DNA from 3 places in the Micromonospora sp. ZG13 genome. Region 1 is predicted to be linked to each of the others. Evidence: riboswitches for the same ligand, from Rfam matches in the RefSeq annotation. Region 1 holds a riboswitch; each other region holds the start of a gene.

The links. A riboswitch is a leader RNA that binds a small molecule or an ion and turns the genes downstream of it on or off. The one in region 1 is predicted to bind cobalamin.
Region 2: it holds a riboswitch for cobalamin, as region 1 does, so the genes downstream of both, bluB (5,6-dimethylbenzimidazole synthase) here and AC5L34_RS27780 (ABC transporter substrate-binding protein) in region 1, are expected to answer to the same signal.
Region 3: it holds a riboswitch for cobalamin, as region 1 does, so the genes downstream of both, AC5L34_RS16970 (ribonucleoside-diphosphate reductase subunit alpha) here and AC5L34_RS27780 (ABC transporter substrate-binding protein) in region 1, are expected to answer to the same signal.

What each region holds. Positions count from the first base shown of each region.
Region 1 is NZ_JCADBQ010000022.1:26,370-28,623, forward strand. It holds gene AC5L34_RS27775 (FecCD family ABC transporter permease) at 1-89, opposite strand, end outside; gene AC5L34_RS27780 (ABC transporter substrate-binding protein) at 95-1,108, opposite strand; cobalamin riboswitch at 1,138-1,318, opposite strand; gene AC5L34_RS27785 (ABC transporter ATP-binding protein) at 1,399-2,064, opposite strand; gene AC5L34_RS27790 (ABC transporter ATP-binding protein) at 2,061-2,254, opposite strand, start outside.
Region 2 is NZ_JCADBQ010000002.1:320,781-323,034, forward strand. It holds gene AC5L34_RS05365 (Rieske (2Fe-2S) protein) at 1-247, opposite strand, end outside; gene bluB (5,6-dimethylbenzimidazole synthase) at 357-986, opposite strand; cobalamin riboswitch at 1,037-1,211, opposite strand; gene AC5L34_RS05375 (EamA family transporter) at 1,333-2,250, shown strand.
Region 3 is NZ_JCADBQ010000007.1:94,501-96,754, reverse strand. It holds gene AC5L34_RS16970 (ribonucleoside-diphosphate reductase subunit alpha) at 1-1,224, opposite strand, end outside; cobalamin riboswitch at 1,443-1,657, opposite strand; gene AC5L34_RS16965 (ArsR/SmtB family transcription factor) at 2,031-2,254, shown strand, end outside.

The DNA of each region.
Region 1 (2,254 bases):
CTGGCGCGGCGGGCAGTTCCGGGACCGGTGGGTCGGGTCGGGTCGGCGGCGTCGGTGCGGCTGTTCGGGTCGGCGGCGTGGCGGGCCACGGCGGTCAGCGGTCCGCCCCGGCGGGGAGCCGCGCCACACCCGCGGCGAGCGCCTCGACGCCGAGCACGACGCGTACACCGGCGGAGGTGGACGAGAACGGGATGACGACGAAGCGTCGCCCGGCCACGGCGGGCAGGTCCTTCAGGGTGGGGTGCCGGGCCAGGAAGGTCCGCTTCGCGGCGGCCGTGTCCCAGCCCGCGTCGACCAGCACGATCGCGTGGGGATCGCGGTCCACGACCGCCTCCCAACTGGTGTCGGCCCAGCCGCCGGTGAGGTCGCCGAACGCGTTGCGCACCCCGACCGCCGACATGATCATGTTGGGGCCGCCGCAGCAGGCCCCGACGCTCGGGGCGTCGGTGCCGGCGTCCCACCAGAGCACGGAGACGTCCCGCGCGCCGCCGATCCGGGCGGCGGCCGTGGCGATCCGGGAGCGCTGGTCGGCGATGAGCTTCTCGGCCCGCTCCGGCACCCCGAAGACGGCCGCCACGTCCCGGATCTCGGCGAACACGTCCTCGACGGTCAGCCTCGCCGGCCGGTGCTGCTTCGGGCATCCGGCCGGCGAGAGGTACGTGCCGATGCCGAGCCCCGCCAGCGCGGCGCGGTCGCCGACGCCCTCGTCGCCGAAGGCACTGTGGAACGAGGCGTAGACGAAGTCGGGCGCCGCCTCCAGCAGCTTCTCCTGCGCCGGGTATTTGTCCGACAGCACCGGCACGGCGGCGTACGCGGCGGCGTGCTCGGGCAGGATCGCGTCGTCCAGGTACGCCGTGCCGGCCATGCGGTCGGCGAGGCCGAGGGCCAGCATGATCTCGGTGGCGGGCTGGTTCAGGGTGACCGCCCGCTCGGGCGGGGCGGCGACGGTGACCGGCGTACCGCAGTTGGTCAGCGTGACCGGGGCGGCGGCCGGCGGGGGCGCCGTGGCCGGGTCGTCGGTGGCGCAGGCGCCGAGCAGGACGACGAGGACGGACAGGGGCGCGGCAACGCGCCGGGACAGGGTGGACCGCACTGCGCGCACGCGCATCGGGACCGCCTTCCAACACCTCGTGGACGGGTCATCGCAGTGCCGTGGCCGGTCTCCTGGCTGACGGGAAATGCGTCCGTGGCCGGCCTTCCCAGGCGTGTGACGCCCAGTGACCTCTTACGACGAGGGCCGCGAACTTCCCGATCACAGTGGCGAGGGCCGCACCGGTCTTCCACCGGCTTCCCGAACACCACGGCAGCGTCACCCTAGCCGCCGGCCGCCCCGGAAGTCACGGTGACGAACACCATCAGGGACGGTCGCGCCGAAGGCGGTCGGCGGGGCGGACGGGGCTACGCAGCGGCCGGCAGGTCGACCACGCGGGTCGCCCAGCGGGCCATCAGCGCCGGGTCGTGGGTGATGAGCAGGACCCCGGCGGCGTGCTGCCGCTGGTAGTCGGTGATGACGGCCGCGAGGTGCGCCTGGGTGGAGGCGTCGAGCATGGCGGTGGCCTCGTCGCAGAGCAGGTAGTCGGGCCGGTGCACGAGCGCGCGGGCGAGGCAGGCGCGTTGCAGCTGCCCGTCGCTGACCGCGTGCGGGCGGCGGGCGAGCAGGTCGGGCGTGAGGCCGACGAGGTCGGCCAGCTCCGCCGCCCGGGCCCGCGCCTGCTCGTCGGGGGTGCCGGTGGCCCGCAGCGGCTCGGCGATGATGTCGGCGAGGCCCAGCCGGGGGTCGGTGGCCGCGCGGGGGCTCTGGAACAGGATCGCGACGCGCGTACGGACGGCGGCGGGCAGCCGGTGCCGGGCCCCCGCCACCCGGTGGCCGTCGAGGGTGACGTGCCCGGCCTCGGGGGCGTGCAGCAGGGCGAGCACCCGGGCGAGGGTGGACTTGCCGCTGCCCGAGGGCCCGCGTAACCCGACCGTCTCACCGGGGGCGACGCGCAGGTCGACGCCGTCGAGGACGCGCCGGCCGCCGTAGGAGACGGCGACCCCGTGGGCCGCGAGCGCGGTGCTGGTCATGCCGGCGCTCCGAGGGTCAGCGGGTGGTGGCAGGCGACTCTGCCCGGTCCGCCCGCCGGGGGCGCGGGCGGGGTGCGGCAGACGTCGGTGGCGCGCCCGCAGCGCGGGGCGAAGGCGCAGCCGGGCGGCAGGTCGGTGAGCATCGGCGGGTGGCCGGGGACGGGCCGGAAGGCCCGTTCGGGCAGGGCGT
Region 2 (2,254 bases), on a different contig from region 1:
TGCCCACCGCGCAGAGCGTGGTGGCGGCCCGGCGCTGCCCCGGCATGAGGTCCAGCACCGCCGTGCTGATCCACGCCCCGACCGGCACCTGCACCATCGCCGGGTGCAGCGGATGGCCCAGCCACACGCCGTGCAGCAGGTCACGGACCCGCTGCGGTCGGAGGGTGGCCTGGACGGCGCGCTGCAACCGGTCGCCGACCCGGTCCAGACCGGATGCCTGTTCGATCTTCGTCAGGAGTGCTCGCACCCGTACCGACTTCCCGGCAGGAGCCGCCGCAAACCGGTCGGCGGTGACGGATCCGCAGCGGTACGTGAGGAGCGCCCCGCCGGCCCGTAACGGGACGCCCCCACCGAGGTCAGCGCTCCCGTGCCGCCCAGCGGTCGTGGTGGATCGCCTCGACCAGCGGGCGCTTCTGCCGCCAGCCGTGCCGGGCGAGGTCGGGTACCGCCTCGAAGTGGGTGACCGGCCCGAGGCAGAGCCACGCCACCGGCCGGATCCCGTCGGGGATGCCGAGCAGCTCGGCGAGCCAGGGCTCCCGGTAGAACGACACCCAGCCCACCCCGAGCCCCTCGGCGGTCGCGGCGAGCCAGAGGTTCTGGATGGCGAGGCAGGTCGAGTAGAGCCCGGTGTCGGCGATGGCGTGCCGGCCGAGCACGGCGGGGCCGCCCCGGGCCTGGTCGTGGGTGACCACCACCGACAGCGTCGACTCCAGGACACCGTCGATCTTGATGCGGGCGAACCGCTCGGCCGCCTCCCCGTCGAGCGTCGCGGCGAAGGCGTCCCGCTCGGTGTGCACGTGCTCGTGGAACCGGCGGCGCAGCTCCGGGTCGCGCACCACGACGAAGTCCCAGGGCTGCGAGTAGCCGACGCTCGGCGCGGCGTGCGCCGCCGCCAGCACCCGGTGCAGCGTCTCCTCGGGCACCGGCGCCCCGGTGAACTGGGCGCGTACGTCCCGACGGCGGTGGATGACGTCGTACAGATCCAAGGCAGGCTCCCGCTGCGCTCGGCCCACGCCACGCCGGACGCGGGCACCGGACGCGAGGCCGGTCTTCGGACTCCCGGATCGACGCCTGGCCGTCCGCCTTCCCGGCCCGGGCGGGCCAGTGGCTGCGCGTACGCGTGGACGGTGGCTCCCCGGTCACCGCGGCGGGCCCGTGCCGGATTCGCACCGGCTTCCCGATTCTCCCCGCTCGCGCGGGGCACCTCACATGATCGTGCCGTCGGCGATGCTAGCGCCGCCCGGCCCGCCCCGGTCCGGCGGGCGGCGCACTGCACCCGCAGCAGTGAAAATCCGGTCGCGGGCCGCACGCTCCGGTACCACTGTGGTCCGCGTGTACGCACTCTCCTCCCGCCCGCTGCCGGCCGGTCGACCGGCGACCCGACTGACGCTCGCGCTGGGGCAGCCCCGGGCCGTGCCGCCCCCGCTGCTGATGCTGCTCGGCATGCTCTCCACCCAGGTCGGCGCGGCCGTCGCCAAGCAGCTCTTCGGCAGCACCAGTGCGAGCGGCACCACCACGCTGCGGCTCGGCTTCGCCGCGCTCATCCTGCTCGTCCTTGCCCGGCCGGGGCTGCGCCTGGGCTGGTGTACCGCCGGTCTGGTCGCGGCGTTCGGGCTGGCCCTGGCGGTGATGAACCTCGCCTTCTACGCGGCCCTGGACCGGGTGCCGTTGGGCGTCGCGGTCACCATCGGCTTCGCCGGGCCGCTGCTGGTGTCGCTGGCCGCCAGCCGCCGGCTCGCCGACGTGGCATGGGCGGCGCTGGCCGGCGGCGGGGTGCTGCTGATCAGCGGGCTCGGCGGGACGGGGGTGGACCGGCTGGGGCTGCTGTGCTGCGTGGCCGTCGCGGTGGGCTGGGCCGGCTACGTGCTGCTCGGCAAGGCGGTCAGCGCCCGGGTGCCGGGCAGCCGGGGCCTCGCGCTGGGGATGGCCGTCGCCGCGCTGGCCGTGCTGCCGTTCGGGGTCGCCGGCAGCGGCACGGCCCTGCTCGACCCGTGGACCCTCGCGCTGGGCGCGGCGGTGGCGCTGCTGTCGTCGGTGCTGCCGTACTCGGCGGAGATGGCGGCGCTGCGCCGGATGCCGGCCCGCGTCTTCGCGATCCTGCTCAGCCTGGAGCCGGCGATCGGCGCGCTGGTCGGGCTGGTGCTGCTGGGCGAACTGCTGGCCTGGCCGCAGGCCGCCGGGGTGGCCTGCGTGGTCGGCGCCGCGCTGGGCGCCACCCTGGTCCGCCCGGCCCGGCCCGCCCCGCGCTGACACC
Region 3 (2,254 bases), on a different contig from region 1:
GCACAGCCGGTTCGCGGCGTCCTTGAACGTCATCCACCCGTTGCCGGTCTGGGCGAGGGTGCGCATCATCCGCCCGTACAGCTCCCGCGCAGGGACCTGCCGCACGTAGCGGCCCTGCTCCTCGGCGGCCCGGTACGCCGCGTCGAACTCCTCCCCCCACAGGTCCGGCAGCTCCGGCACCACATCGGGGTCGAACAGCGACCACACGCCGTCGGCCTCCACCCGCCGCATGAACTCGTCGGGAATCCAGTTGGCCAGGTTCAGGTTGTGGGTGCGCCGGGCGTCCTCACCGGTGTTGTCGCGCAGCTGGAGGAACTCCTCGACGTCCGGGTGCCACGACTCCAGGTAGACGCAGGCCGCGCCCTTGCGCCGGCCGCCCTGGTTGACCGCCGCCACCGAGGCGTCGAGCGTCCGCAGCCACGGCACGATCCCGTTGGACTGCCCGTTGGTGCCCCTGATCAGCGCGCCCCGGGAACGGACCCGGGAGAAGGCGATGCCGATGCCGCCGGCGAACTTCGACAGGTTCGCCACCTGCGCGTACCGCTGGTAGATCGAGTCCAGCTCGTCGCGCGGGGAGTCGACCAGGTAGCAGGAGGACATCTGCGTGTGCCGGGTGCCGGAGTTGAACAGCGTCGGCGAACTCGGCAGGTACGCCAGGCTCGACATCAGCCGGTAGAACTCGACCGCCTCGTCCGGCGTCTGCGACAGGCCGCAGGCCACGCGCAGCAGCCAGTACTGCGGGGTCTCCAGCACCAGCCGGCTCGTCGGGTGGCGCAGCAGGTAGCGGTCGTAGACCGTACGCAGCCCGAAGTACTCGAACCGCAGGTCGCCGCGCGGGTCGACGGCGGCGTCGAGGACGCCGGCGTGGGCGGCGACGAACGCGGCGGTGTCGTCACCGATCAGTCCCTCGCCGTGGCCCCGGCGGATCGCCTCACTGAAGGAGCCGATGCCCTGCCGGCGGACCTCCTTGTCGACGTACCCGGCCAGCAGGCGGGCCGCCAGCCGCGAGTACTGCGGCTCCTCGCCGATCATCTCCGCGGCGGTCTGGATGGACAGCCGGTCCAGTTCGGCCGTCGTCGCCCCGTCGTACAGGCCGCTGATCGTCCGGGTCGCCACCCGCAGCGGGTCGACGTCGGCGAGGTCGTCGGCCCACCGCTCGACCGCCCGGACGATCCGGTTGACGTCGACCGCCTCGGTGCCGCCGTCGCGCTTGCGGACCCGCATCTGCGGTCGCCGCTGGCCTGCCACGGCCGCATCGTCGACCGCCGTGCCGGCGGCCGGAACAACCTCGGTGACTGTCACCACTCACTCCTCGCGAGCCTTGATCCCAGACGGATTTCCTGGGCACGCGGGGAGCGGACACCGACGACGACGCGCGCGAGCACGCGTCGAGATGGCGTCGGCCGTCCCACGCGGCCTCGGACCGCCACACACCCTGATGCGGGCGTACGGCGCACTGGCAGGTCTTCGGACTCGCGGGCGCGACCGGACTCGCCGGTCTCCTACTGGCCGTCGCTTCCCAGGCCGTTGACGGCCCAGTGCTGATGACGGCGGTCGTTCCCACTCACCGCTGCGGGGCAGTCCCGGATTCCCACCGGGTTCCCTCTTGCCTCGACCGCTCCGGATGAGCGGCCGAACCAGCTGCGCCGACACCATATATAGGGTTGGCCGCGTTGTCACACCCCACATGTCGGTGCCGGGCGTGTCGTCGGCGAGCCGGATGACGCCTGTCGATCGCACGCCGGATGCCCGCGTCGACGCACCGCCCACGGCACGCTGCGCCCGGCAACCAGCGGTGATCAGGACGCGTTGGACGTCCAGACCGCCGGATGAGGTCCACAGGGTCCTGATCACCAGGTGACGACCCACGCGGACGGGGCGCAGTGATGCGGGAGCGGCTTACGGACGCCGGTCGCGGCGCCGGCGGGGCCGCTGCCGGCGGCGGGGCCGCTCCCGTCGACGTCCGGCCCACGAGGCCAGCGCAGACCGAGCCGCCTCCGATCGTACATCGTCGGCTGTACTATCGGGGCGTGGAGACGTTGACGTACGGTCAGGTGCTGGCGCGCTTCGGTCACGCCCTGTCCGATCCGACCCGGGCGCGGCTGCTGCTGGCGCTACGCGACGGGCCGGGCTATCCCGCGGAGTTGGCCGAACTGCTGGGCACGACCCGGCAGAACCTGTCGAACCACCTGGCGTGCCTGCGCGGCTGCGGCCTCGTGGTCGCCGCACCCCAGGGGCGGCGCACCCGCTACGA